4 regions of the Streptomyces sp. LX-29 genome follow, and region 4 is predicted to be linked to each of the others. Evidence: riboswitches for the same ligand, from Rfam matches in the RefSeq annotation. Region 4 holds a riboswitch; each other region holds the start of a gene.

Region 1 (5,835 bases), 2.8 Mb from region 4:
CCGACGAGGCCGGCGCCGCGCCGGTGCAGCCCGGAGAGCAGGGCGATGCCGATGGCCCCGGACTGGGTGAACAGCCCGAGCCGCCCGGCGTGCGGCACCTCCGGGGAGAGGGAGGCGTTGAGCCGCACCTCGTCGGCGGTGTTGATCACGCCGAAGGCGCCGGGGCCGAGGACCCGCATCCCGTGGGCGCGCGCCTGGCGGACCAGCTCACGCTGGCGGGCCCGCCCCTCGATGCCGCTCTCGGCATAGCCGGCGGAGACCACGATCAGCCCCTGGACGCCGTGCTCCCCGCAGTCGGCGACGACGGACGGGACCTGCTCGGCGGGCACGGCGACGACGGCCAGGTCGACAGGGCCGTCGATCTCGCCGATCGCGCGGTGTGCCGGCACGCCCTCGGGCTCCAGCCGGGTCTGCTCGGGCGGGAAGGCGTGGTTGACGGCGTAGGTCGCGCCGGTGAATCCGGCGTCCAGGAGGTTGCGCAGCACCCTGCGACCGACGCCGCCGGGGCGCCGGCCGACGCCGATGACGGCGACGGAGCCGGGGGCCAGCAGCCGCTGCGCGGAGCGGGCCTCGGCGCGCTGCTCGCGGGCGCGCATCACGGCCACGGACCGGTCGGTGGGTTCGAGGTCGAACTCCAGCCGCACGACGCCGTCCTCGAAGCTGCGCTGCTGGGTGTAGCCGGCGTCCGTGAACACCTTGATCATCTTGGTGTTGGCCGGCAGCACCTCGGCCACGAAGCGGCGGATGCCGCGCTCGCGCGCCACGGCGGCGATGTGTTCGAGGAGGGCGGAGGCCACGCCCCGGCCCTGGTGGGCGTCCTGGACCAGGAAGGCCACCTCGGCCTGGTCGGGGACCGGATCGGCAGGGGGCGCGGAGCGTCCATCGAGGGTGGCGGCGGGAGACGGGCGGGCTGAGGAGCTGGCGGACATGCCGCGCTCGTCGATGCGGTCGTAGCGGACGGTGGCGATGAACTCGTCGCCGACGGTGGCCGCGAGGCCGACCCGGTCCACGTAGTCGTGGTGGGTGAAGCGGCGGACGTCGCGGTCGGAGAGCCGGGGGTAGGGCGCGAAGAAGCGGTAGTACTTCGACTCGTCCGAGACGTGCTCGTAGAAGCTGACCAGCCGCTGCGCGTCGTCGGGGGTGATGGGACGGATCTGGGCGGTGCCGCCGTCGCGGAGCACCACATCGGCCTCCCAGTGGGCCGGGTAGCGATGGCGGTCCGGTGCTGACGGCGTCTCCATGGGCACAGCGTACGGGCAGCTCAGGCCCGGGACATCGGCCGTTCGGCCCCGGGTCCCGGCCGGACGGCCGATGTCGCCCGGCCCCCGACTCAGGGCGTCGGGGCGGCGGGCGTTGGGCGTTTGGGCGCCGGGCGTTGGGCGGCGGGCGGGGGGGCGTTGGGCGGGGGGCGTTTGGGCGCTGGCCCCGGAAGCCGGGCGGCGGGCGGCGGGCCCCTGGGCGTTAGGCGGCGGGCCCGGAAGCGGGGCGGCGGGCGGCAAGCCCCGGGTGCCGAGCCCGAAAGCCGGGCGTCAGGCGTCGCAACGCGGGCGTCAGACGTCAGGCGTCGAGCCCCGGGTGCCGAGCCCGAAAGCCGGGCGTCACGTCGCGCGCGTCAGGCGGCGGCGTCGGGCATCGCGTCGCGGGCGTCGGGCGTCGGGCGCGCCGGGCGTCGACCGGGGCGGACCACCCCCGACCCCGTGAGACACTGGTCTAGACAACCTCAGTGACTGGAAACGACTCGAAGGGTTTCACCATGGCTGAGCGCCGCGTCAACGTCGGCTGGGCCGAGGGCCTGCACGCCCGCCCCGCGTCCATCTTCGTCCGTGCGGCGACCGCCGCCGGGGTCCCCGTGACCATCGCCAAGGGCGACGGTCAGCCGGTCAACGCCGCTTCGATGCTCGCCGTGCTCGGCCTGGGCGCCCAGGGCGGCGAGGAGATCGTGCTCGCCTCCGAGGCCGCCGACGCGGACGCCGCGCTGGACCGCCTGGCCAAGCTGGTCGCCGAGGGCCTGGAGGAGCTCCCGGAGACGGTCTGAGCCACCGGCACGGTGGTGGTGCGGAACGATCGGGGGCGGCTTTACGGAGCACGCCCCCCATTCGTCTCCGAAACCCCTCCGGTCAATCCACTCCGCACGACGACAAGGCCGCGCGCCCGGCTAATCCGGGCACGCGGCCTTGTTTTCACTCGAAGGCGATCGCGCCGCGAAGCCACGGATTCCCCGCGACGGAAATCGCCATTCTTCATATGCCATGTGTATACGGCCCACGTGTTAATTCCGAGCGCTCGCCGTGTTGTGGGATTGTTTCGAATCCCTCACGGCGGCGGCCGGTGCCACGGCCGTGAACGGGCGGCGGAGCCGGTACTCGGCGAGCGAGCGCTCCGCGTGCAGCGCGGCCAGCGAGCGGGCCCGCTCGGCGTCGCCTCGGGCCACGGCGTCCACCAGCGCGCCATACCCCTCCCACGACTCCACGGCCCGCACCACCGCGGGTTCCGCACGCGGCGGGCCGGGGCGTGAGGCCGGGGCGGCGGGCGACGCGGGGCCGGCCGGCTCCAGCGCGTACATCCAATCGATCTTCCGCCGCAGCTGCACCAGCAGCCCGGCCAGGCTCGGGCTTCCGGAGGCCTGCGCCAGCGTCTCGTGGAACCAGTCGCAGAGCGGGCGCAGCTCGGCGAGCTGACCGCGACGCGCCCGTTCCTGGCCGAGCCGCACCAGCCCGCGCAACACCTTCAGATGCGCCTCGGTGCGCCGCTGGGCGGCGCGCGCGGCGCCCAGCGGCTCCATCAGGGCGCGGATGTCGAGCAGGTCGGCGACCTCTTCCGGCGAGGGCTGCGCGACGCACGCCCCGGCGTGCCGGCGGCTGGTCACGAAGCCCTCGGACTCCAGGGTGCGCAGGGCCTCCCGCACCGGCACCCGCGAGACGCCGTAGCGACGGGCGAGCAGTTCCTCGGTCAGCCGCGCGCCGGGCGCGAAGGCGCCGGAGACGATGTCGTCGCGGATCGCCGTACACACCGCATGGGCCGAAATCCGACGGCCGCCCTGGAACACAGTCGAATCGCCGTTCACTTCCGGTCCCGCATGGTCGAACCTCCGCCGTAATCCCCGCTAAACGCAGCTGATTGACGTGTGATCCACAAACTCTATTCCACGTGGCCGGAATTTCCGACGGCCCGAGTGATTTCATGGCTATTTTTTGGCCATGCCCCGGAGGGCACACGCGTAAGGCCCCGGCCGGGGGCCGGGGCCTTGCGGGGGAAGTCCGCCGTGCGGCGGCGGGTCAGATGTTGACGCCGTGGTGGCGGAGGTAGCTCACCGGGTCGATGTCCGAGCCGTACTCCGCGGTGGTGCGCGCCTCGAAGTGCAGGTGCGGACCGCTGGAGTTGCCGGTGCTGCCGGAGAGGCCGATCTGCTGGCCCGGGGTGACCGTCTGGCCGACGGAGACGCTGAGCGAGGACAGGTGGCCGTACTGGGTGTAGGTGCCGTCGTTCATCTTGATGACGACGTTGTTGCCGTACGCGCCGCCCCAACCGGCCTCGACGACGGTGCCGGAGCCGACCGCGCGCACCGAGGTGCCGGACGCCGCGTGGAAGTCCACACCGGTGTGGCTGCCGGAGGACCACATGCCGCCGCCTGCTTGGTAGGAGGTGGAGACGTAGGAGCCCTCGATCGGCGACACGAAGGTGTTCAGCCGCTTGCGCTCGGCCTCGCGGGCGGCGCGCTCCTTGGCCTCGCGCTCGGCCTTCGCCCTCGCCTTGGCCTTCTTGGCCGCGGCCTCGGCCGTGCGCTTCGCCTCGGCGGCCTCGCGGACGGCCTGCTTGCGGGCGGCCTCCTCGGCCTGCGCCTTGGCGGCGGCCTCCTGGGCCACGTTCTCCTGGGTCTGCGCCTGGGCGTCGATCTGGTCGGCCATGTGCTCACCGACGACGATCGCCTGGTTGAGGCCGGTGTCCTCCAGGCGGTCCGGCTCGCCGGAGGGCGAGGCGGCGAACGCGGGGGAGGCGACGGAGGCGACGACGCCACCGATCGTGGCTATCCCGGCGATGTTCGCGCCCGTACGGGCGGCGGAGCGGGGACGACGGTGCTTCCCGGTGGCACGGGTGAACGCCATGGGGTGGCGTACTCCTTTCCTTCCTTCGCCTACCGGGTTAGCTGACGGGTTCGGAGCAGGAAGGTCTCCTACGAGCACCTCCGGAAAGGCGCCCGATTCACCCCAGGGGGATATGGGTCCCCGGCTCCCCTGGCTCGTGCCACGGGACTCGGCGATGGTCGCTCGCTGCCGCGGGTGCGGCTCACGCATGACGAGCAACCGCACCGACGCTAGAGGCGAGTTCTTTCGTTCACCAAACAGATCAGCGTTTTTGTTGCGCTCGCCACACACACAGACAGGCAATCTCTCCAATAAAACGGACATTTGACGGATGCCAAGCCGTGATCTGGGACCCAGGTCGGCGCGGGCGGGCGCGGGCAGCGAAAGAGGGGCCCTGACGTCCCGTCGGACGTCGGGGCCCCTCACCGGACCTCACATCGCGTCAGCCGATCGCGTGCGCGCATCGCGCCAGCCACATCACGTCAGCCACATCGCGTCAGCGCGTCGCACCGGCCGATCGCGTCAGCGCGTCGCGTCAACCGGACACGACGCGCACCTCGCCGATGCCGAGGGCCCGCACCGGCTCCTCGATGGCCGAGGCGTCACCGACGAGCACCGTGACGAGCCGGTCCCCCGGGAATGCGCTCACCACGGCCGCGGTCGCCTCCACCGTGCCGGTCTCCGCCAGCCGGGCGTAGAGCTTCCCCTGGAAGTCGTCGGGGAGCTGCTGCTCCACCTGGTCGGCCAGGGTGTTGGCGACGGCCGCCGCCGTCTCGAAGCGCAGCGGCGCCACGCCCACGAGGTTCTGCACGGCCGCCTCGCGCTCGTCGTCCGTCAACCCCTCCTCGGCCAGCGTCCGCAGCACCTTCCAGGCGTCCTCCAGCGCGGGCCCGGTCACCTCGGTGGCCACCGAGCCGCTGATGGCGAGCATCGCGATGCCGGAGACGCCCGCGGTGGCGGGGTCGACCGAGCGCAGCACCTGGCCGAAGGCGCGCACGCCGTAGGTGTAGCCCTTCTCCTCGCGCAGCACCCGGTCGAGGCGCGAGGTGAGGGTGCCGCCCAGGCAGTAGGTGCCGAGCACCTGAGCGGGCCACACGCGGTCGTGCCGGTCGGCGCCGACCCGCCCGATGAGCAGCTGGGTCTGCACCGCGCCGGGCCGGTCGACGATCACCACACGGCCGGTGTCGTCGGCCGTGATCGCCGGGTAGGAGCGCTTCCGAGCCGGCCCGCCGGTCCAGGAGCCGAGGGTGTCGGCGAGCGCCTGGTCGAGGTCGAGGTCGGTGAAGTCGCCGACGACCACGGCGGTGGCGCTGGCCGGCCGCACGTGCGCCTCGTAGAAGGCGCGCACGGAGGCGGCGTCGATGCGCGCGACGGTCTCCTCGGTGCCCTGGCGGGGCCGGGACATCCGGACGTCGGCCGGGAACAGCTCCTTGGACAGCGCCATCGAGGCGCGCCGAGCCGGGTTGGCCAGCTCGTGCGGGATCTCGTCCAGTCGGTTCTGGACCAGCCGCTCCACCTCGCCGTCGGGGAAGGCGGGGGCGCGCAGCGCGTCGGCCAGCAGGCTCAGCGCCTTGTGCAGCCGGGAGGCCGGGACCTCCAGCGACACCCGGACGCCGGGGTGGTCGGCGTGCGCGTCCAGGGTGGCGCCGCAGCGCTCCAGCTCGGCCGCGAACTCCTCCGCGTCGTGCTTGTCGGTGCCCTCGGACAGGGCGCGCGCCATGATGGTGGCGACGCCGTCCAGGCCGGCCGGCTC
Region 2 (5,835 bases), 2.2 Mb from region 4:
AGCTGGGCGCCAGCAGCACCAGCACCACCCAGACGGCGACCACCGTGCCGAGCCAGGCCAGGCGCCGTGGGGTGGGCCGGAAGCCGAGGGCGGGCCCGAGCACGTACAGCAGTGCGAGCACGACGCTGAGCGCGATGATCCACGGCGTGCGGGCCTCGCCGGGGTGGCGCAGCAGGAAGCGGGTCAGCGAGGCGGCCAGCAACAGGAAGAACGCCGCGTGCATCACCGCGGCCAGCCAGCGCGCGTCGGGGTCCTGCTCGTGCCTCATCACCCCATCGTGACCTGCGCGGATCACCGGCGCATCAACCGATCGGCCGATGGCGGGGTCGGCGGGTACGGCGATGTGGCGGGGGAGTGCCCGGCCGGAGGATCGGGGCGAGTCCTCAGGCAGGCATGAACCGAAGGAGAGGCAGACTCATGGCGAAGAACACGCGGGTGCTGACGGTGGCGGTGGCGGCGGCGCTGCTGGGCGGCGGAACGCTGGGCGTGGTGTCGGCGAACGCGGCGGGCACGGAGGAGAGCCAGCCGGTGGCCCCGGCCGCCGCGCCGGCCGCCCCGGCTCCCAAGAAGGCGACCTACCAGTCCACCCACCTCACCGTGGACGCCGCGACCGAGGCCGCCCAGGCGGCGCTCGACGCGGCGGAGAAGGACGGCCAGCGGATCACCGTCTCGGTCGTCGACCGCAACGGCAACACGGTGGTGGTGCTCCGCGGCGACGGCGCGGGCCCGCAGTCGTACGAGTCGGCGCAGCGCAAGGCGTACACGGCCGTCTCCTGGAACGCCCCCACCTCCGAGCTGGTCAAGCGCCTCCAGCAGGCGCCGAACCTGAAGGACATCCCGGGCACGCTGTTCCTGGCGGGCGCGGTGCCGGTGCAGGCCCCGGCCAAGGGCGCGCCGATCGCGGGCATCGGCGTGGCCGGCGCGCCCAGCGGCGACCTGGACGAGAAGTACGCGAGCGCGGGCGCGGCGGCGCTCGCGGGCTGAGCCGCTAGGAGACGGCCGGGCGGGGGTCCGTAGGGGCCCCCGCCCGGCCGTTCGCGTGCGCGGCGGAGGGCCGCTGCGCCGGTGGGCGCGGGGCCGCGGGGCGCTGCCGCTCGGTCTGCCCCCGGCCCCGCCCCGTCAGGGAGCCGGCGACGGCGAGCGTGACGCCGGCGCCGGCCAGGAAGAGGGCGGAGTACCCCAGGCGCTGGGTCCGCAGCGCGGCGCACTCGTGGCCGTAGCGCGCCTCGCCGCCGCCCTGCCGTGCCACATGCGGGGACAGGACGGAGCCGCACTCCTGGGTGGCGCGGTCCTCGTGGAAGGCGACGGGCAGGAAGAGCGCGCTGACGGCGCAGGCGCAGAGCAGACAGGCCAGGACGGTCCAGGGAAGTCCCTCGCGCCGGGACCGCCGCGCGGGCCGGGCCGGTGGGGACCGCCGGGGCGCGGGTGACCGGGGAGCGGCCGCGGGCTCCCCGGGCCGGGCGGCCTCGTCCCGGTCGGGGACCGTACGGCCGTCCCGGGCCGGGGCGTCGCCGTGCGGGGGAACGGGAGCGGGCCGGGCACTCTCGAAGGACATGGCCGAGAGGCTACCGGCGCGGAAACGCCGAAGTGCCCGGTCCGCGTGGGGCGGACCGGGCACTTCGGGTGATGCTCAGACTCAGATGTTGACGCCGTGCGAGCGCAGGTAGGCGATCGGGTCGATGTCGGAGCCGTAGCCCGGAGCGGTGCGGACCTCGAAGTGCAGGTGCGGGCCGCTGCTGTTGCCGGTGGAGCCGGAGAGGCCGATCTGCTGGCCGCCGGTCACGGTCTGGCCGACCGAGACGGACAGCTGCGACAGGTGGGCGTACTGGCTGTACTTGCCGTCGGCGTGGCGGATGACGACCTCGTTGCCGTAGGCGCCGCCCCAGCCGGCGGAGACGACCTCGCCGTCACCGATGGCCTTGAGGGTGGTGCCGGTGGCGACGGGGAAGTCGACGCCGGTGTGGTAACCGCTGGACCAGGCGGAACCGGCCTGGTGGTACGGGGTGCCCTGGGGGGCGGCGACCGGCGCGGTCCAACCGGAGGCGACCGGGGCCTCGGCCGGGGCCGGGGCGGCCGGGGCCTCAGCCGGGGCGGCCGGGGCCGGAGCGGCCGGAGCCTCGGCGGGGGCGGCCTCGCCGGTGGCGGGCTTCGCGGCCTCGCCCTGGAGGGAGAGCTTCTGACCCGGGAAGATCAGGTTCGGGTTGGCACCCACGACCTCGCGGTTGGCCTTGTAGACGGCCTCCCAGCCACCCTCGACGTCGTGCGCCTGGGCGATCGAGAAGAGCGAGTCGCCGCCGACGACGGTGTACTCGGTGTTCTTCGCGGCCTCGGACGGGACGTCGTCCTTCGGGGCCGGGGCGGGCTTGGCGTCCTCGGCCGGGGCGGCCGGCGCCGGGGCGGCGGGGGCCGGGGTGGAGGTGGCCGTGTCACCGTCGGGCGAGATGGCCGGGGCCGGGCCGCCCTTGGTCAGGCCCGCCTTGACGGAGCACACGGGCCAGGCGCCGGGGCCCTGCACGGCCAGCACCTTCTCGGCGATGGCGATCTGCTGGTCCTTGGTGGCGAGGTCCGCACGCGAGGCGTACGCGGTGCCGCCGAACTCCTCCCACGTGGACTGCGTGAACTGCAGACCGCCGTAGAAGCCGTTGCCGGTGTTGATGCTCCAGTTGCCGGTGGACTCGCACATCGCGACCTTGTCCCAGGTCTCGACGGACGCGGCGCTGGCCGTGGTGGCACCCACGAGCGGCATCGCGATGCCGGCGCCGCCGGCGACGAGAGCGAGGGAAAGCTTGGCGATGCGACCAGGGGTGATACGACGGTGACGACCGACAGACATAGGGGTGTTCCTCTCCCACGCCTGCGAGGTGAGCTGTCGGGTTCGGGCTGGAGTTGCCCGGCCGTGCCCTGAGCGGCCTCATGGGCCGCGGCACGTCTTCACCCCAAGCCGTGTCGCGCTTCGTGGCGCGACCCGGCGACTTACCTGGGTCCCCCGCTCCTGCCGTCGTGTGTTCGTGGACACTCCTCGGCCGGCGGCAGGACTAGGCGTTCCGGCTTTGGGTTCCCCCGCAGTGATTGCGAAGGGAACGGCCGTAACCAAAACACATGGATTTCGCGGCCCACAAGCGTCGGGATTTCCGGAAAAGATCGACTCGGGACCTTTCCGGGGGTTTTTGTCACGCTGCGCTCTGGATCTCTTCCCGAGAGCGAAAGAAGATCTTGCGGAATGCCGTCCGGGTGCTGCACGGCGTGACAATGTGGACGGAAAGTGTGCTGAAGGCGGGCAGTGAGTGACATTCCCGCCAGCAAACCTGTGACCTCAGTCACCGGCGGTAACTATGTGCCCTAAGTCCTAAGAGTCCGATTCCATCTGTCCGGTTCCCTGGGACTTTCGGCAGATGTCCCGGGGGTCTCCCGACCCGTGCTCGCCGCGGTGGTGGGGGATCGCCCCCCGTGGGGCGCGTCAGCGGGCGTCTTCTCTATGCACTGGCAAAGCAGAAGGGGTGCTGATGCGAAGGGAGTGAGGGCTGGCAAACGGCTTGGATCGCCGCCTCGCGCGGAGGTGCGGCGTGATCAGCCGCATCGGGGGCGGGTGCGCCTTGTCCGTGGAGTGATCCGGTGTGCGGAGTGGTCCGTCGCGACCCGGGGTTATCGGCGGCGAATGCGGAATCTGACGACGCATCGCCGGAGGGATTCCCGGGGAAAGGCCCGGCGGTGGATATCCCGGGAACGGAAATCGGCGGACGGCTAGGAGGGGGCGCGGAGGCGGGCGCACCGGCGGCAGGTGCGGGCCGACGCCGCCACCACGGCGTGCGACGCCGCCGCGAGCAGACCGGCGGCCACGGCCAGCGGCCAGTTCGTGACCGCGACCGACAGGGTGACGAGCACCAGCGCCGTGACGGCCATGGCCACGCTCGCGGCCGTGCCGGTCCAGGCGACCGCCAGCGGCAGCCGGGGTGGGGTGGGCAGCCAGCGGGCGAGCGGGCCGGTGGCCGCCCAGGTCGCGCCGGCCAGCGCCGCCGCGGTGGCGGCGACGCCGACCAGATGCGCCGTCAGCAGCTGCGTGGCACGGCTCAGCTCCCACGCACGGTCGTCGCCGGCCGTCCGGATCACCAGCCAGCAGGCGATCGCGAAGGGCACCGCCAGCGCGGCGGCCCGTGCGGTGTGCCGGGCCTGGGCGATCGTCAGCTCCCGCTGACAGCTGGGCACCAGGTTGTCCGGCGAGCCGAACTCGGTGATGGCCGCGTGGGCGGCGTGCTCGTAGGGGACCCCCTCGCAGGTGTGCGCCGCCACGGCGTCGTCGAGGCCGTCGCGGATCTCCTCGACCAGCCGGGCCTTGTCGCGCGCCGGTCCCTGCAGCGCCGCCGACAGGGTCGCGACATACCGCTCGATGGGGTCGTCGGAGGGACCGTCGGTGCTCGGCGCCGCACTCATGTGGCGAGCCCGGGCGACGCGGGGGCGGGGTTCAGGACCGAGCCGATCGCCGTCGTGAACTCCCGCCAGGCGGTGCGCTCATGGTCCAGGGTCCGACGCCCCGCCTCGGTGAGTTCGTAGCAGCGTCGCCGACGCTCGCCCACCGAGTCCCAGCTGCTGCGCAGCAGTCCGAGCCGCTCCAACTGCTTCAGCGCCGGATAGATGGTGCCCGTGCGCAACTCGAGCGCCCCGCCGCTGCGCTTCTGTACGGCGGCGATGATCGCGTAACCGTGCAGGGGGCCCTCTTCGAGCGCGGCGAGCAGGAGTCCGTCGAGGTGACCTCGTACCGCGTCTGCCTTCATATCCGCGAAGCGTACTCAGCCAAGATGTAGGTGTGCTACCTATTGGCTGTCAACTTATTGAGTTCGCTTGGAGGCACGCACGTGACCAAGCTGCTTCTGTCCGTCCACGTCTTAGCCGCCATCGTCGCGGTGGGGTCGATCACCCTGGCCGCCTCGCTGTTCCCGCGCTACGCGAAGCAGTCGGTGATGGACGGTGAGGACCGGCGCGCCGCCGGTGTCGCGGCGTTCCTGCACCGGGTCTGCCGTGGCTACGCCGTCGCCGGGCTCGTCGTGCCGGTCTTCGGCATCGCCACCGGGGCGCAACTGGGCGTCCTCGGCGACGCCTGGCTGATCGTGTCGATGATCCTCACCGCGGTCGCCGCCGTGATGCTCGCCGTGGCCGTGATCCCTCATCAGCAGCGGCTGCTCGCGATGGCCGGGGCCGGAACCGGGTCCGAGGGTGAGGCCGTGGCCGGGAGCGAGTCCGGGACCGCCGGCGAGGCCGGGAGCGCGCCCGAGGGCGCGGCCGCCGGCGAGGGGCTCCGGACGGCCGCCGCTCGACTGGCGATGGTCACCGGGGTCTTCAACCTGCTGTGGGCGGTCGTGGTGGTCCTGATGATCGTTCGCCCCGGCTCCACGACGGGAGTGTGAGGAACATGCGTGCCCTGCGGATCGCGGCGGCGGTGGAGGCCGCCTCCATCCTGATCCTCTTCACCAACCTGTTCACCGCCCACGTCAAGGTGATCACCTCACTGGGCGGCCCGGTGCACGGCTCCGCCTATCTGGTGGTCATCGCGATGACCTTCGCGTCCACCGTCGCCGGCTCGACGGGCGTCCGCTGGCGCGCCTTCGTCCCCGGCATCGGCGGCATGCTCGTGCTGCACCAGCTGAACCGTCACCCCGAGACCCTCAAGGCCACCGCCGGGAGCGTCCCCCAGGGGTGAGGGGCCCGGTGGGCCGCGCGTGTTCGACCGATCGCATCCCCTGACCGCCCCTCCTGCCCCATCCTCGGATGACGGGAGTCGGGGCGGTGCCCCGGCCGTGGGCGTCGGGGCGGGGCGGCGGAGCACGACCCACCGGACGCGTG
Region 3 (5,835 bases), 2.4 Mb from region 4:
GCCCGGCGGGGGACGCACCCGAGTGAAGCGCCCGGTCACCATTGTCATACATCTGTCTGAGATCTCGGCCACGAATGCCCGACAGCTGTCGATGGTCGTCGTCTGGCGAGATCCTTATGTTTCACGGTGGCTCACCTTGCCGCCGCGACCCACGTGTATGCCGTGGCCGCGGCAACCCCCCGAAGAACCGTCCATGGAGGTGCCCCGTGCTGGGTCCCGTGTTGCTCGCCGCCTCGCGCAGCGACGCCATCCGCCGCATCGTCTCGGCCACGCCGGTCACCCGCCCCGTGGTGGACCGCTTCGTCGCCGGTGAGCGGCTGGACGAGTCCATGAACGCCGTGCGGTCGCTGGCCGACCGCGGCATGGAGGTCACCCTCGACCATCTGGGCGAGGACATCACCGACCCCGCCGAGGCGCTGCGCAACCGCGACGCCTACCTCGCGCTCACCGAGGCCCTCGCCCCGCTGGAGCTGGGCGCCAAGGCCGAGATGTCCGTCAAGCTCTCCGCCTTCGGCCAGGCGCTGCCGGGCGGCCACGAGCTGGCCCTGAAGAACGTGACGCCGGTCGTCGAGGCCGCCGCCGAGATCGGCACCACGGTCACCCTGGACATGGAGGACCACACCACGGTCGACTCCACCCTGGCCATCCTGGCCGAGCTGCGGAAGCGCTTCCCGCAGACCGGCGCCGTCGTGCAGTCCTACCTGTTCCGCACCGAGGAGGACTGCCACGCGCTCGCCGGGGAAGGCTCCCGCGTGCGCCTGGTCAAGGGCGCGTACAAGGAGCCCGCGAGCGTCGCCTTCCAGGACAAGCACGAGGTCGACAAGGCGTACGTCCGCTGCCTGAAGATCCTGATGGCCGGCGACGGCTACCCCATGATCGGCTCGCACGACCCGCGCATGGTCGCCATCGCGCAGGAGCTCGGCAGCCAGTACGGGCGCAAGCTCGACGAGTACGAGTTCCAGATGCTGTACGGCATCCGCGAGGCCGAGCAGCAGCGGCTCGTAGCGGAAGGTCACCGTATGCGGATTTACATCCCGTATGGCACAGACTGGTATGGATACTTCATGCGCCGTCTCGCGGAGCGCCCCGCGAACCTCGTGTTCTTCCTGCGCTCGCTGATCAGCCGCGGCTGACGACGGTGAGCAGCGGGCAGGCCGGCTGGGGGTCCGGGGGTCGTCCCCCGGGAACAGCAGCCTTCCCGCGCTCGCTGGTCAGCCGCCGACGACGACCGTGAGCAGCGGGCAGGCCGGCTGGGGGTCCGGGGGTCGTCCCCCGGGAACAGCAGCCTTCCCGCGCTCGCCGGTCAGCCGCGGCTGACCGCCCTCACTCGCCAGCCGCCGACGACCCGCCCCCTCGCACACCCCTCGATCGAAGGAGACAACGGCCACCATGGACGCTGTGACCCAGGTCCCCGTGCCGGTCAACGAGCCGGTGCACACCTACGCCCCCGGTACCCCGGAGCGCGCCCGTCTGGAAACCAAGCTCAAGGAGCTGAGCCAGAACCCGATCGAGCTGCCGATGACCATCGGCGGCGTGAAGCGGATGGGCGGCGGTGAGCGCTTCGACGTGGTGCAGCCGCACAACCACTCCGCGGTGCTCGGCACCTACGCCAACGCCACCGAGGCCGACGCCCGGGACGCCGTCGACGCCGCCCTGGCCGCCGCCCCGGCCTGGCGCGCGACCTCCTTCGACGACCGCGCGGCGATCATCCTGCGCGCCGCCGAGCTGCTGGCCGGCCCCTGGCGCGAGACGATGGCCGCCTCGACCATGCTGGGCCAGTCCAAGACCGCCCAGCAGGCCGAGATCGACACCCCCTGCGAGCTCGTCGACTTCTGGCGCTTCAACGTCGCGTACGCCCGCCAGATCCTGGCCGAGCAGCCCCCGGCCAACGCGCCGGGCGTGTGGAACCGCATGGACCACCGCCCGCTGGAGGGCTTCGTCTACGCGATCACCCCCTTCAACTTCACCGCGATCGCGGGCAACCTGCCGACCGCCCCGGCCCTGATGGGCAACGTGGTCGTGTGGAAGCCGTCCCCGACGCAGACGCACTCCGCCGTGCTGCTCATGCAGCTCCTGGAGGAGGCCGGCCTGCCGAAGGGCGTCATCAACCTGGTGACGGGCGACGGCCTGGCCGTCTCCGAGGTGGCCCTGAACCACCGCGACCTGGCGGGCATCCACTTCACCGGCTCGACCAAGACCTTCCAGCACCTGTGGAAGACGGTCGGCAACAACATCGAGAAGTACCGCTCCTACCCGCGCATCGTCGGCGAGACGGGCGGCAAGGACTTCGTGGTGGCGCACCCGAGCGCCGACCGCGCCGCGCTGAAGACCGCGCTGACCCGCGGCTCCTTCGAGTTCCAGGGCCAGAAGTGCTCCGCGTCCTCGCGCGCGTACATCCCGGCCTCCATCTGGAACGACGGCTTCAAGGAGGAGTTCGCGGCCGAGGTCGACGGCATCACCATGGGTGACGTCACCGAACTGTCGCACTTCATCGGTGCCGTCATCGACGACCGCGCCTTCGCCAAGAACAAGGCCGCGATCGACCGCGCCGCCGCCGACCCGAGCTGCACGATCATCGCCGGCGGCAGCTACGACGACTCGGTGGGCTACTTCGTGCGCCCGACCGTCATCGAGTGCACGGACCCGGAGAACGAGGTCTTCAAGGCGGAGTACTTCGGCCCGATCCTCGCGGTGTACGTGTACGACGACAGCTCGGACGAGAAGTACGACGAGATGCTGACCCAGATGGAGTCGGTCTCGGACTACGCCCTGACCGGCGCGGTCATCGCCAACGACCGCGCCGCCGCCGCGTACACGATGGAGAAGCTCCGCTTCGCCGCGGGCAACTTCTACATCAACGACAAGTCGACCGGCGCCGTCGTCGGCCAGCAGCCCTTCGGCGGCGGCCGTGCCTCCGGCACCAACGACAAGGCGGGCGCCCCGCAGAACCTGATGCGCTGGACCCTGACCCGCGCCATCAAGGAGACGCTGGTCCCGCCGACGGACTACCGCTACCCGCACATGGGCTGAGCCCTTGACGGCTGACGGCACGTCCGTCCCAAGACACCGCCCCCCTGCCGGTCCTCACGCCGGCAGGGGGGCGGTTTCCATTGCGGCGCCGCCGCACCGCAAGGGAGATGTGCGTCTGGCCTGACCTCCTTGGTCTACCTGACCCGGCCGTACCAGACCTGGCTGGTCCAGATCTTCTCCAGCCGCACCGACTTGCCGGGCTTCGGAGAGTGCCAGATCTTGCCCTTACCGGCGTAGATGCCCACGTGGTAGACGTTCGAGCCGGAGTGGAAGAACACCAGGTCACCCGCCTTGCGGGAGCCCCTGGAGATGTGCCGGGTCTTGTTGTACTGCGAGGCCGCCGTGCGCGGCAGCTTCTTGCCGGCCTTCTTGTACGAGTACTGGGTGAGCCCCGAGCAGTCGAAGGCGTTCGGCCCCGTGGCGCCCCAGCGGTAGGGAGCCCCCTTCTTCGAGGCGGCGACCTTCAACGCCGTCTTGGCCGGTGCCGGCTTGGCCTGGGTGGCCGCCTGGGCCTCGGCCGACATGACGGGCACGAGGGCGGTCGCGGCGACAGCCGCGGTGGTGAGGGCACAGGTCGCCCCGGCCTTGGAGATGAGCGCGGGTATGCGAGTACGCGGAGAACGCGTGGACATGCAAAAGCCCTTCGTCATCCGCCTACGAAAGATGACCTGTCGGGTTCGGGCTGACAAAGTTGCCCGGCCACATGCGTGGCTTCACCCCAAGGGCCACCGGTTTCGTGGCCCGTCGTGCTTGGGTCTCCCGCTCCTGCCGAACTCGTGGTTCCGAGCGTGGATCCGAGCGGTGGCAGGACTCGGCGTCCGCCCGGATCGCCCCGTCGGGATGACGGGGACTGAACAACGGTTATGGATACTGCGTCATGAACGGCCGGAATACCGAGCTGAAACGATCACTTGTGAACTTATTCACGGCTTAGCACGCCGGGCGCGCCACGCCCGTCATGACGGAAGTAGGGGGATTTTTACGGTGACTGAGCGGGCGTCGACGGACCGCCCGTAACCCGCCCGTGACCTGGGAACCGGGCCCGGCGCACAACGGGTCGTCATCGGTCAAGCCGAGATGGCGGTTGGCGGGGCGTCAGCCGCGACGCCCGGCACGCTCGCGCCGGGGATGAAAGGGGCCCGCCAGCACCGAGGCGGTGGCCATCGCGGCGGCGCTCCGACGCGTCCTCGGGCGCTCGTCGGGGGCGCTCGACAGGGGGCGCCCGGCGGCAGCCGGCTGCGTGGCGCACCGCGGGGCCGCCCGGTGGAACCCGCCGGTCGGGCATGGGCGACGACTCCGCGCGCCGCGCCCCGACGCGGAGGCGCGCGGAACCCACGGCAACGACACGCTTCGAGCCGTCCGGCCGCCCGGCGCCCCGGCCACCCGGCCGCGGTGCCACCCGGACAGGCGGGCCACCCGGACAGGCGGGCCACCCGGACAGTCGAGCCGTCCGACAGAGATCAGGCCCCTGGGCGCACCCGCCCCGGTGGGTCGCCGCCCGACCGGGGCACCGCATCCGGCCCCGCCCCCGGCGGAACTCCACGTCTCAGATAGTAGGACGTCCGACTAATTGTGCAGACAGCCCGGCTCCGCTGGCTTACGTTGGTGTCAGCCGAACATGTCGCTCCATCCAGCGACGGCGGATGCGGCCCGGTGCTGGCGCAGGTGACCCCTGCCGCACCCGGCCCCCGCCCCTCACGGCTTCATATCCACCTTCTCGGGGCTCTCAACAGCAAGAGGAGACGTGACCATGGCCGAGACCGCCGTCCGCCGCGCCCGCCACACCGTCCGCCGCAAGACCGACCACCTCGACGCCGACCGGAAGAACGCCGCCGCCGCGCTGCAGCGGGCGCTCGACCGCCGCGACAACGGCGGCGCCACCGGTCACTGAGGTCGGACGCGGCGCGGGCGGGTGATCGTGAAGTGGTCGACCCGCTCGCCCGACTCCGCGAGCGTGGTGACCCTCATCCGCGGGGCGCGCCCGCCCGGATCGACCTCCACCGCGAGGAACGAGAAGCCGGTGTAGCGGACCCGCGACCACTCCACCTGTTCCGGGCTCTTCTGCCGACCCCTGGTCCAGTGGTAGGTGTCCACGTGGTCCAGGTCCTTCTCGTGTCCCTCGTAGCTGTCGGGGACCGGGAAGGAGTACAGCCGGGCGCCGGCGCCGCCCGCGGTGGCGTAGACGATCCCGTCGCGCGTGGGGTCGGTCTCCCCACCGATCGGCACCGGACGGGACTCCCCGCCACGCCGAATGGCGTCGGTCCGCTCGTAGACGTGGTTGTGTCCGTTGACCACCAGGTCCACCCCGTGCTTCTCGAAGAGCGGCACCCAGGCGTCGCGGACGCCGCCGTCCGAGGCGTGCGCGCTGGTGGTGGAGTACGCGCAGTGGTGGAAGAAGACCACGATGAAGTCGACGCCGGGGGTCTTCCGCAGCTCCCCCAGCCGGCGGTCCAGCCAGCGGGTCTGCCTCCCCTCGGTGTACCCCCGGTTGGCGGGGATCTCGTGCGAGACGTCGTTGGCGTCCAGCGCCACCACGGCCACGTTCCCGTAGACGAAGGAGTAGACGCCGGGCGCCGTGCGCGGGTCGGGGCCGTTCTCGGGCAGTGACCAGCGGGCCAGCTGACCGCCGTAGCCGTCCGGGGAGTACCACGCCTCCATGTCGTGGTTGCCGGTCGTGACCATCCACGGGACCCGTGCGGCCACCGACTCGGTCTGTGCCAGGAACTGGTCCCAGAGCCGCGCGTCATAGGTGTCGTCGGTCCCGCCCTGCCCGGAGGAGTCCGCGTAGCAGATGTCGCCGGCGTG
Region 4 (5,835 bases):
CGCCGCCGGCATCGTGGACAAGCTCATCCACCGCCACCCGCACGTCTTCGGCGAGGAGACCGCGCACACCGCCGACGAGGTCCGGGAGCACTGGCTGCGCACCAAGGCGGCCGAGAAGCGGCGCGACTCCGTCACCGAGGGCGTTCCGCTGGGCCAGCCCGCCCTCGCCCTCGCCGCCAAGCTCGCCTCCCGCGCCCGCACGGCCGGCCTGGACGTGGCCCCGCCGGAAGGCGAGGGCGTCGGCTACGAGCTGCTGGCGCTGGCCGTACGGGCGGAAGGCGAGGGCGTCGAGCCCGAGTCGGCGCTACGGGCCGCCGCGCGGGCCTACCGCGACGCCATCCTCCTGGCGGAGGGCGCCTCCGACTGAGGGGTCGGCCCCGTGGTCGGCGTAGGGCCCGCCTTCGACGGGGCGGCGCCGGCCCCGGCGGGGCGGTCGCCGTCCCCGGCGGGAGGGAAAGAGGGCCGTCCTCTCCCGTCCTCGGCTCAGGGGATACCGTCGATGACATGTCCGATCAGTCGCCGTGTGCCCGTTCCGCCGCCGCGCCCGAGCTCTTCACCTGGGAGTTCGCCACCGATCCGTACCCCGCGTACGCCTGGCTGCGCGAGCACGCGCCGGTACACCGGACGGAGCTGCCGAGCGGGGTGGAGGCGTGGCTGGTGACGCGCTACGCGGACGCGCGGCAGGCGCTGGCGGACCAGCGGCTGAGCAAGAACCCCGTGCACCACGCGGAGCCCGCGCACGCCAAGGGGAAGACGGGGATCCCCGGCGAGCGTAAGGCCGAGCTGATGACGCATCTGCTCAACATCGACCCGCCGGACCACACCCGGCTGCGGCGGCTGGTGTCCAAGGCGTTCACCCCGCGCCGGGTCGCGGAGTTCGCGCCGCGGGTGCAGGAGCTGACCGACGGGCTCATCGACGGCTTCGCCGGGCGCGGCGAGGCGGACCTCATCCACGAGTTCGCCTTTCCGCTGCCCATCTACGCGATCTGCGATCTGCTCGGCGTGCCGCGCGAGGACCAGGAGGACTTCCGCGACTGGGCCGGCATGATGATCCGGCACGGGAAGGGGCCGCGCGGCGGCGTCGCCCGGTCCGTGAAGAAGATGCGCGGCTACCTCGCCGAGCTCATCCACCGCAAGCGCAACGCCCTGGGCGACGACCTCATCTCCGGTCTCATCCGCGCGTCCGACCACGGCGAGCACCTCACCGAGAACGAGGCCGCGGCGATGGCGTTCATCCTGTTGTTCGCCGGCTTCGAGACCACCGTCAACCTCATCGGCAACGGCACCTACGCGCTGCTGCGCCACCCCGAGCAGCGGGCGCGCTTCGAGCGGGCGGTGGCCGAGGGGGACGAGGAGCTGCTCGCGACGGCGGTGGAGGAACTGCTCCGCTACGACGGACCGGTGGAGATCGCGACCTGGCGGTTCGCCACCGAGCCGCTGACGCTCGGCGGGCAGCGCATCGCCGCGGGCGACCCGGTGTTGGTGGTGTTGGCCGCGGCCGACCGCGACCCCGAGCGCTTCCGCCATCCGGACACCCTGGACCTCTCCCGCGGGGACAACCAGCATCTCGGATACGGCCATGGCATCCACTACTGCCTGGGCGCGCCGCTGGCCCGGCTGGAGGCGCAGACCGCCCTCGCGACCCTGCTGCGCCGCCTGCCCGACCTGCGACTTGCGGCCGAGGAGAGCGATCTGCGATGGCGTGGCGGGCTCATCATGCGGGGGCTGCGCACCCTCCCGGTGGAGTTCTCCGCGTCTGAAAAATGACGCGGAATCAACTATGTGATCTCTGCGTGACCTCCACTACATCGACTTGTGACTGTCAGGTGGCCGCATTATCTTCAACCCTCGACTCAGCCGCCACACGAGAGGCCCGTACGTATGCGCTCCGGCACTGGTAGACATCGCCGTCCCCGTCAGGCTCCGGCCATCGTCGTCGCAGCCGGCGTGACCGGCGCGAGCATCGCGCTGCCGCTGATGGGTGCGACCAGTGCGAACGCCGCAGACACCGCCACCTGGGACCGCGTCGCCGAGTGCGAGAGCGGCGGGATGTGGAGCGCCAACGAGGGCAACGGCTTCTACGGTGGGCTCCAGCTGACGCTCGACATGTGGAAGAGCCACGGTGGCATCGACTACGCCCCGCGTCCGGATCTGGCCAGCCGCTCGCAGCAGATCGCCGTGGCCCAGAGCATCCTGAAGGCCCAGGGGCCGAGCGCCTGGCCGGGCTGCGCGGTCAACGCCGGCCTCACCCAGGGGGGCAGCGCCCCGGAGGTGGACCCGGGCCGCACCCTGCCCCCGGAGCCCGACCCCATCCCGTCCGAGACTCCCGACCGCCCCTCCGGGGAGACGGACAAGGAGAAGGACCAGGGCGAGGAGGCCGACCGGGACGCGGACAAGGACGCGGACCAGGACGCGGACAAGGGCGAGGACCAGGACGCGGACAAGGGCGAGGGCCAGGACGCGGGCAAGGGCGAGGACGCGGACCGGGGCGCCGACCAGGGCTCGGACCGGGGCGAGGACCCGCGGGGTGACGACGACCGCGAGGGGCCCGCGGATCCCGTGGACCCCCAGGCGCCTGACGGGGGCTCCGACGACTCCGGAGGCGACTCCCGGGACCCGCGCGGCTCCGACGGCTCCGAAGGCTCCGACGGGTCGTCGGACACCGGCCGACCGGGTCAGCCCGACGAGGCGGAGCCGGGCACCCCCGGGGGCCGGGACGGCGAAACCGGCACCGGCGTGGACGAGGGCCCCGCTACCGACACCCGCGAGGGCACCGGGCGCCACCGCGGCCAGCCGGACACCCGCGCCCCTGAGGACGGCGACCAGCGCAGCGGACGGCACGCCTCGCGCGACGGCCTGGAGGGCCGGGACGGCTCCACCGGCCCCGGCGACTACACCGTGCGACCCGGTGACAACCTGTCAGTCATCGCCGAGGAGAACAAGGTTCCCGGCGGCTGGCCGGCGCTCTACGACGCCAACGAGCGCGTCGTCGGCAAGGACCCGAACGTGATCCAACCCGGACAGCAGCTGGTACTTGACGCCGAGAAGGCTCCGGAGACCGGCGCCGACCAGGACGCCACGAAGGCGTCGAAGACTCAGAAGTAGTGCTGACGAAGGCGGTTCGCTGCGGTATGCCCGAGTTTGGTGAAAGTGAGATATGGATCTCTTCGCCTATTCGGGTGTATCGCCCGTGTCCCGCCTTCGTACGCCACTTCTGACCTGCGGCGATGTGGGTTCCCCGGTCCAAACGGGGCTGAGATTCCACGGATGTTGGGGTTTGAGCTCTCCGGGGGGATGTGCTTACCGTCGTCATCGCTCGCACCGCGAGTGCCACCGACCGTCACGCCGAGTCCTGCCAGCGGTCGGAGGGATTGTCGACGCGCAAGCGCCGAAGGCAGGAGCGGGGGACCCAACGTATGTGCCGGGCCCTCCGGCTAGGGGTGAAGTCGCACGCGGTCACCGCACGCGGCCGGGCAACTCACGTGCCCGAACCCGACAGCTCACCTCGTAGGCGTCGGTGAGGAAACCCAACATGCTTCATGGCAAGGGCAAGCATCGTCGTCCCTCCAAGGTCACCCGCATCGCCACCCTCGCCGGTGTCGCCGGCGCCGCGGTCGCCGTCCCGCTGATGGGCGCCACCGCCGCCAACGCGGCCACCACCGAGCAGTGGGACCAGGTCGCGCAGTGCGAGTCCGGGGGCAACTGGTCCATCAACACCGGCAACGGCTACTACGGCGGCCTCCAGTTCTCGGCCTCCACCTGGGCCGCCTACGGCGGCACGCAGTACGCGCCCACCGCCGACAAGGCCAGCAAGTCCCAGCAGATCGAGATCGCCCAGAAGGTGCTGGCCGGGCAGGGCAAGGGCGCCTGGCCCAAGTGCGGCGTCAACCTGACCAGCGGCGGCAGCCAGGGCTCCGGCTCGGGCGGCTCCCAGGCGCACACCCCGTCGCAGAGCCAGAGCCACACCCAGTCGCAGTCGCAGGCCCAGTCCCGGCCGCAGACGCACCAGCAGTCCCAGCCGCAGGCCCGGCCCACCGCCCAGCCGCAGCCCGAGCGCACCACCCAGGCCCCGAAGGCCAACCGCTCCCAGGAGCGCCAGGCCCAGCCGCAGCAGTCCGCGCCGCGCCACGCCGCCCCCAAGACCATCCAGAAGGGCGACGGCGAGTACCAGGTCAGGGCGGGCGACACGCTGTCCACCATCGCCGCCGCGCAGCACGTCGACGGCGGCTGGCAGAAGCTCTACGAGCTGAACGACGACATCGTCGGCGACGCGGACCTCATCTACCCGGGTCAGATGCTCGACCTGCGCTAAGGGCTCCGCGGGAAGTGCCGTGACGGGCCGTCGTTCGCCTGCGGGCCCGTTGTGGCTGGTCGCGCAGTTCCCCGCGCCCCTTCAGGGCGCTGCCGAACCGCAGCCGACTTCACCAGAGCCGCTTAGCCCCCTTTTCAGGGCTCGGTTCGCCTGAGTGCGCGCGCGCCCTTCGGCTCACTCGCCGGAGTGCGCGCGGGGCCGGAGTGCGCGCCCGGCCGCAGTGCGTGCGCGGTCGGGAGTCAGGGGATCGTCCCCCTCGTCCCCACATCCCCGCAGTCCCCCTCTCGGCTGAGCCGCCCCAGCCTCAGCTGAGCCCCCACGCCGGCCCCGGCCGGGCGCGCCCCACCCCCCGTAACGGGCGCCCCGCCGGGGCCGTGCGCCTTCTCCGCTCAGCGAACAGCCGCCGATTCGCCCCACGATCAGGGCTTTTGGGGTGTGCGCCGTCTCGTCCGGCGGGCGAAGGGCGGGCACAGCGCCCCGGGCCCGTTAGGCTCGTGTCGCAGAACCCAGACACATACGAAGGAGACCCTCGTGCCGTCCATCGACGTCGTCGTAGCTCGCGAGATCCTCGACTCGCGAGGCAACCCCACGGTCGAGGTCGAGGTCGGCCTCGACGACGGCAGCACGGGTCGTGCTGCCGTGCCGTCCGGCGCCTCGACCGGCGCCTTCGAGGCCCTCGAACTGCGTGACGGGGACAAGAACCGCTACAACGGCAAGGGCGTCGAGAAGGCCGTCCTCGCCGTCATCGAGCAGATCGGCCCGGAGCTCGTCGGCTACGACGCCACCGAGCAGCGCCTGATCGACCAGGCGATGTTCGACCTGGACGCCACCCCGGACAAGTCCTCGCTCGGCGCCAACGCCATCCTGGGCGTCTCCCTGGCCGTCGCCCACGCCGCCTCCGAGGCGTCCGACCTCCCGCTCTTCCGGTACCTGGGTGGCCCCAACGCCCACCTGCTGCCGGTCCCGATGATGAACATCCTGAACGGCGGCTCGCACGCCGACTCCAACGTGGACATCCAGGAGTTCATGATCGCGCCGGTCGGCGCGGAGTCCTTCTCCGAGGCGCTGCGCTGGGGCACCGAGGTCTACCACACCCTCAAGTCGGTGCTGAAGGAGCGCGGCCTCTCCACCGGCCTCGGCGACGAGGGCGGCTTCGCCCCGAACCTCGACTCCAACCGCGAGGCGCTGGACCTGATCCTGGAGGCGATCCAGAAGGCCGGCTACACCCCGGGCCAGGACATCGCGCTGGCGCTGGACGTCGCCGCCTCCGAGTTCTACAAGGACGGCTCCTACGTCTTCGAGGGCCAGGAGCGCACCGCCGCCCAGATGACCGAGTACTACGCCGAGCTCGTCGAGGCGTACCCGCTGGTCTCCATCGAGGACCCGCTGTTCGAGGACGACTGGGACGGCTGGAAGACCATCACCGCCAAGCTCGGCGACAAGGTCCAGCTCGTCGGCGACGACCTGTTCGTCACCAACCCGGAGCGCCTCGGCCGCGGCATCGAGGAGGGCGCCGCCAACGC

The links. A riboswitch is a leader RNA that binds a small molecule or an ion and turns the genes downstream of it on or off. The one in region 4 is predicted to bind cyclic di-AMP.
Positions count from the first base shown of each region.
Region 1: linked by a shared signal. The riboswitch ahead of LRS74_RS08145 (M23 family metallopeptidase) and the one ahead of LRS74_RS20050 (transglycosylase family protein) in region 4 are both predicted to bind cyclic di-AMP.
Region 2: linked by a shared signal. The riboswitch ahead of LRS74_RS10430 (transglycosylase family protein) and the one ahead of LRS74_RS20050 (transglycosylase family protein) in region 4 are both predicted to bind cyclic di-AMP.
Region 3: linked by a shared signal. The riboswitch ahead of LRS74_RS09410 (C40 family peptidase) and the one ahead of LRS74_RS20050 (transglycosylase family protein) in region 4 are both predicted to bind cyclic di-AMP.

Region 1 covers NZ_CP089746.1:1,891,252-1,897,086, forward strand. Annotated here, with positions in the region: gene LRS74_RS08130 (GNAT family N-acetyltransferase) at 1-1,241, opposite strand, end outside; gene LRS74_RS08135 (HPr family phosphocarrier protein) at 1,754-2,035, shown strand; gene LRS74_RS08140 (GntR family transcriptional regulator) at 2,270-3,046, opposite strand; gene LRS74_RS08145 (M23 family metallopeptidase) at 3,276-4,103, opposite strand; cyclic di-AMP (ydaO/yuaA leader) riboswitch at 4,113-4,267, opposite strand; gene LRS74_RS08150 (pitrilysin family protein) at 4,618-5,835, opposite strand, start outside.
Region 2 covers NZ_CP089746.1:2,469,217-2,475,051, reverse strand. Annotated here, with positions in the region: gene LRS74_RS10445 (sensor histidine kinase) at 1-268, opposite strand, end outside; gene LRS74_RS10440 (heme-binding protein) at 418-984, shown strand; gene LRS74_RS10435 (hypothetical protein) at 989-1,555, opposite strand; gene LRS74_RS10430 (transglycosylase family protein) at 1,637-2,833, opposite strand; cyclic di-AMP (ydaO/yuaA leader) riboswitch at 2,839-3,052, opposite strand; gene LRS74_RS10425 (permease prefix domain 1-containing protein) at 3,742-4,428, opposite strand; gene LRS74_RS10420 (helix-turn-helix transcriptional regulator) at 4,425-4,769, opposite strand; gene LRS74_RS10415 (hypothetical protein) at 4,851-5,399, shown strand; gene LRS74_RS10410 (hypothetical protein) at 5,405-5,692, shown strand.
Region 3 covers NZ_CP089746.1:2,220,749-2,226,583, forward strand. Annotated here, with positions in the region: gene LRS74_RS09400 (proline dehydrogenase family protein) at 207-1,133, shown strand; gene pruA (L-glutamate gamma-semialdehyde dehydrogenase) at 1,390-3,030, shown strand; gene LRS74_RS09410 (C40 family peptidase) at 3,165-3,662, opposite strand; cyclic di-AMP (ydaO/yuaA leader) riboswitch at 3,666-3,829, opposite strand; gene LRS74_RS09415 (hypothetical protein) at 4,781-4,921, shown strand; gene LRS74_RS09420 (metallophosphoesterase family protein) at 4,915-5,835, opposite strand, start outside.
Region 4 covers NZ_CP089746.1:4,646,468-4,652,302, forward strand. Annotated here, with positions in the region: gene LRS74_RS20035 (nucleoside triphosphate pyrophosphohydrolase) at 1-367, shown strand, start outside; gene LRS74_RS20040 (cytochrome P450) at 505-1,767, shown strand; gene LRS74_RS20045 (transglycosylase family protein) at 1,948-3,105, shown strand; cyclic di-AMP (ydaO/yuaA leader) riboswitch at 3,377-3,529, shown strand; gene LRS74_RS20050 (transglycosylase family protein) at 3,533-4,312, shown strand; gene eno (phosphopyruvate hydratase) at 4,844-5,835, shown strand, end outside.